DNA from 2 places in the Paraburkholderia sp. GAS32 genome. Region 2 is predicted to be linked to the other one. Evidence: riboswitches for the same ligand, from Rfam matches in the RefSeq annotation. Region 2 holds a riboswitch; the other holds the start of a gene.

Region 1 (2,387 bases), on a different contig from region 2:
GACGATGTCGCCGAGCGCTTCCTGCGCGTGGTCGGTGATGCCGACCGTCAGCGTGCCGTCCGCTTCGGTGCGGACCCACTCGTGCGATTCGGTGTATTTCAGATCGGCCGGGATGCTCATCGGATGCTCCTATGCGGTGTTATTCGGTATGAACTTAAGAAGGAAAACGCACGCGCCGGCTGCTTAAACTGCGAGCACTTTGCCGTTGCGTACGAACGGCAGTTTTACCACGCTTGCGGGTACGTTTTTGTCACGAATCTGGACGTGAACGGTGTCGCCCGGCTGCACGCCTTTCGGCACGCGCGCGAAGGCGATCGATTCCTGCATCGTGGGTGAAAAAGTGCCGCTGGTGATTTCGCCAACGCCTTGCGGCGTGACGACTTTCTGATGAGCACGCAGCACGCCTGCCGCCTTGCCGTTTTCCTTCAGCAGGATCAGACCGACGAACGCGGCCTGCGAGCCGTCGGCTTCGAGCTTGGCTTTGCCGACGAAGTCGCGCGGCGAGGTCAGATCGACAGTCCAGGCGAGGCCGGCGTCGAGCGGCGAGACGTTGTCGTCCATATCCTGGCCGTACAGGTTCATGCCGGCTTCGAGACGCAGCGTGTCGCGCGCGCCGAGACCCGCGGGGCGCACGCCTTGACGCACCAACGCGTCCCAGAACTCGCAGACGGAAGTTGCGGGCAGGACGATTTCGAAACCGTCTTCGCCGGTGTAGCCGGTGCGGGCAATCATCAACTCGCCAAACGGCGTGTTGCCGACGATCGCGGCGTTAAACGGCTTAAGGAGTTCGGTCGAGGTGCGGCTGGACGGCGCGACTTGCCAGACCTTATCGCGGGCGTTCGGGCCCTGCACGGCGACGATCGCCAGATCGCGGCGCGGCGTGATGGTCAGGCCGTAGCTCCCTTCGGCGTTGAGCTTGCTGAACCAGGCGACGTCTTTCTCCGCGGTGCCCGCGTTGACGACCAGGCGGAAGTGCGTCTCGCTGAAGTAGTAGACGATCAGATCGTCGATCACGCCGCCATTCGGGTTCAGCAGACAGGAGTAGAGCGCACGGCCCGGCGTTTGCAGCTTGGCGACGTTATTGGCCAGCGCGTGTTCGAAGAAGGCGCGCACGCGTTCGCCGGTGAAATCGACGACGCACATGTGCGAGACGTCGAACATGCCGGCGTCGGTGCGCACGGCGCGGTGTTCGTCGATCTGCGAGCCGTAGTTGACGGGCATGTCCCAGCCGCCGAAATCGACCATGCGGGCGTTGAGCGCACGATGGGTGGCGTTGAGCGGGGTGTGTTTGAGTTCGGTCATGGGGCCTCAGGCGTCTCGCGAAACAAAAAAGGCCATGCGGCGCTACGCCTCGCGGCTGATGCCTGCGAGCGATTGCGTTGCATGACCCCTCTGTCCTCGATACCTGAGAGATTGCGCTACCGTGCGATGGTGAAGCCATGATCGCTACGGTGAAACGCGCGCCCCTTCGGTGGGCAGCTTGCCAGAATCTGCTCGATATAAACGATGCAGACGGCTACTGCCGCTCTCCAGAGTGCGAAAAACCGGTGCCTTGATGTTGCCTGGGTGCGGGTTCTTCGACGCAGTCGGTCCTTTTGCCTGAGAGTTTGCGGGTGTGCCCCTTCGGCGGTGCGACCTGCGATTTTCTGCGTCAGCACGCTCTCCCGACGCGTGCGGCGAATGTACGCGAGGGCCGGGGGCTTGTCAAATAAAGGCCCGCGAGGGGCATGGGGGTTGGCGCTGCGGGTTCGCTAAAGTCAAAAAAAGGCGCGGGACGTGATGCCCGCGCTTCTTTGCTTCAGTGCCTGAACCGGCGCGATTATTCGCCGATTTATTCGCCGATGGCGTGTGCCGCGTTGTCCAGTTCCTGGTTCAGCACGTGCTGTTCGTCGCCGGACAGGCCGCCGCCGTGTTGCGCCGCCATGTCGTGAGCTTCCTGACGGATCACGTCGAGGCGATGGTGCAACGCACCGCCTTGCGGGGGCGGGTAGTAGCCTTGGTTGACGCGAGCGTCGATGCGGCGGCTCAGGTTGTCGATCCGGCCGTTGACCTGGTTGAAGCGCTGATCCGCGATTTGCTGCGGGTTAGGGCGCGGCGCCGGCGCGGGTTGCTGGGGAGCCACCACGCAGGCGGCGAGGGAGCTGAGCAAAGCGCATGCTGCTAGTGCGCGGACGATACGAGGCATGGACTCTCCGGAAGTCGTTGTCGTTTTGTGGTGCTACTGGGGTAGCAACGGATTGTCGGGGATCCACGCTGACCGCCAAGACGGGGTTATTTGTAACGTTATGTTCCTTTCGGGGTTGTCAGGCTTTTTGCTATTGGCGGCGGCATGGTTCGCGTGCTGCCGCCAAATGGCCAGAAAGCACCCCGTGGCGCTGGGAAAGTCA
Region 2 (2,387 bases):
GACATACGGTGATCGAATACCCCTTAACCGGGTAGACGTTCACGTGATCGCCAAGCATCGCCGCGAAGTCGCGGCTCTTCACACCGGCGCACACCACGATCCGCTCGAAAGCAAACTGTTGCGACTCACCTTCCAGATTGACCATCAACGAGAACCGTCCCTCAGCCGGCTGCTCGATCGCCGTAATTTCCGCGTCGTAGTGAAACTCGACACCATGCCGCACGCAAGCATCAGCCAACCCGCGCGTGAACTTGTGAATATCGCCAGTGGAATCGGAAGGCGTAAAAAACCCACCAAAAAAATCGCCATGCAACGTCGGCTCGATCGTGTGCAACTCGCTCGACGTCACCGGATTCCGGTCCAGCCCACCTTCGCGCAGCAGTTCATTCACCTTGCTGGCCGCATCGAATTCCTTGCGCGTCTTGTAGATGTGCAAAATGCCGCGCCGCTCCAGATCGAAGTCGATCCCTTCGCGCTCGGCAATCGAAAACAGATGCTCACGCGCAGCAATCGCGAGCCGCACCGTTTCGACAGTGTTCGTACGGTAATGCGGGATCTGCCGCAGAAATTCACGCATCCACGAATACTTGTGCCACGTGGGCATCGGATTGAGCAGCAGCGGGGCGTCGCGCGTGAGCATCCAACGCAAGCCCTTCAGCACCGTGGCCGCGCTGTTCCAGACTTCGGCATTGCTCGCGGACAGTTGGCCGCCGTTGGCGAACGAGGTCTCCATCGCCGCATAGCGATGACGTTCGAACACGGTGACGTGGTGGCCGCGCTGCGCAAGGGCGTGAGCAGTCGTAACGCCGGTAATGCCGGCGCCGATAATGGCGATTCGTGACATGACATGGTCCAGAGTAGTTGAGCATCACCGGTGTCGATTTCGTGTCGAAACCGGCGTCGATGCCCCATCTGTCCATGTACCTGAGAGTTTCTTCCTGTGAGCATATCGCTTGCGATGCAAGCGGTATGCAGGGAATCCCCTTCGGTGGGCGCGCACGGCGCCGCTCTCCAGATGTTCCAGCTACGCGGTCCTTTTGCCTGAGAGTTTCCGGGGCGGTTGCTCCGTCGGCGTCGTCACAATCCTCTGACGATCTCTCCCGCGCTGCATTGCAGAACGGCTCGACGATACCGGGCAATAAATTTCACCGCAAGTGTTTCTTTCGATGCAGCGCGCAATCGGCACAGTACGGTGCCATATGCAACGGCGCGTCCGCCCCACTGGCGCAATCAAAGCCATTCAACTGCCTATAGGGACTTTTTACGTGGGGGTTTAAGGCTTGAACCGGCGGCGTCGGCTATATTTGGCGGCATTGCCCGACTTCAATTCCCACAGGAGAACGCCGTGCCCGCTGCCACAACGCTGCTTGCCTTTGCCCTGGTCTCGCTCGGCATGGTGCTCACGCCCGGCCCGAACATGATCTATCTGATCTCCCGATCACTCTGCCAGGGGCGGCGCGCCGGGCTCGTGTCGCTCGGCGGCGTCGCGCTCGGCTTTGTGTTCTACATGTTTTGCGCGGCGTTCGGTATCACCGCACTGCTGTTGACGGTGCCCTACGCGTACGACGCGCTGCGTTTCGGCGGCGCGCTCTACCTGCTGTATCTGGCGTGGCAGGCGGTCAAGCCGGGCGGCCGCTCGCCGTTCCAGGTGCGCGACCTGCCGCACGACAGCCGCGGCAAACTGTTCACCATGGGGCTCGTCACGAACCTCGCGAATCCGAAGATCGCGGTGATGTATCTGTCGCTGCTGCCGCAATTTATTTCACCGGAGCACGGCAGCGTGCTCACGCAGTCGATCGCGCTGGGTTGCGTGCAAATCGTCGTCTCCGTCACGATCAACGCGTTGATTGCGACCATGGCAGGTTCGATCGCCGGGTTTCTCGCTGGGCGGCCGATCTGGCTACAGGTACAACGCTGGCTGATGGGCACCGTGCTCGCCGGTCTGGCCGTACGGATCGCGCTCGATTCGCGCCGTTAAGCCACGCGATCCAGACTCGCCTGAGTCTGCATCGCGGCCTTCCTCGCCGAGCATCGGTCAGTATCGACTACCATGCTCGTGGTGCATCACAGGCGGCCTGCCTGCGTCACGCTCACAGCGTCTTGTACATGATGGTGGTTGAATCAAGCCGCTCCTCCAGCGTGTCGCGGCAAAATTGCGGAATCACTCCGGCCGTCTGATAACCCAGCGAGGCATAGAGCGGCTCGGCCTTGTCGCCGGTGCGCGTATCGAGCGTCAGCAGGCTGCGCTGCAACTGGTGCGCACGGTGTTCCAGTTCCGCCATCAGCGCTTTGGCGATGCCCTGGCGGCGGAACGCGGGGTGGACCAGCAGCTTGCGCACCTCGGCGCGATGACGCTGGTTCGGCATCGTGTCGTAATCGAGTTGCAC

The links. Region 2 has a riboswitch for glycine ahead of P3T25_RS05605 (D-amino acid dehydrogenase). Riboswitches for the same ligand answer to the same signal wherever they lie in the genome.
Region 1: it holds a riboswitch for glycine, as region 2 does, so the genes downstream of both, gcvT (glycine cleavage system aminomethyltransferase GcvT) here and P3T25_RS05605 (D-amino acid dehydrogenase) in region 2, are expected to answer to the same signal.

Annotation. Positions count from the first base shown of each region.
Region 1 covers NZ_JBNPVS010000007.1:163,248-165,634, forward strand. Annotated here, with positions in the region: gene gcvH (glycine cleavage system protein GcvH) at 1-120, opposite strand, end outside; gene gcvT (glycine cleavage system aminomethyltransferase GcvT) at 184-1,302, opposite strand; glycine riboswitch at 1,383-1,543, opposite strand; glycine riboswitch at 1,578-1,677, opposite strand; gene P3T25_RS11370 (hypothetical protein) at 1,832-2,185, opposite strand; gene P3T25_RS11375 (oxidoreductase) at 2,385-2,387, opposite strand, start outside.
Region 2 covers NZ_JBNPVS010000003.1:360,083-362,469, forward strand. Annotated here, with positions in the region: gene P3T25_RS05605 (D-amino acid dehydrogenase) at 1-844, opposite strand, end outside; glycine riboswitch at 1,020-1,113, opposite strand; gene P3T25_RS05610 (LysE family translocator) at 1,346-1,978, shown strand; gene P3T25_RS05615 (GNAT family N-acetyltransferase) at 2,091-2,387, opposite strand, start outside.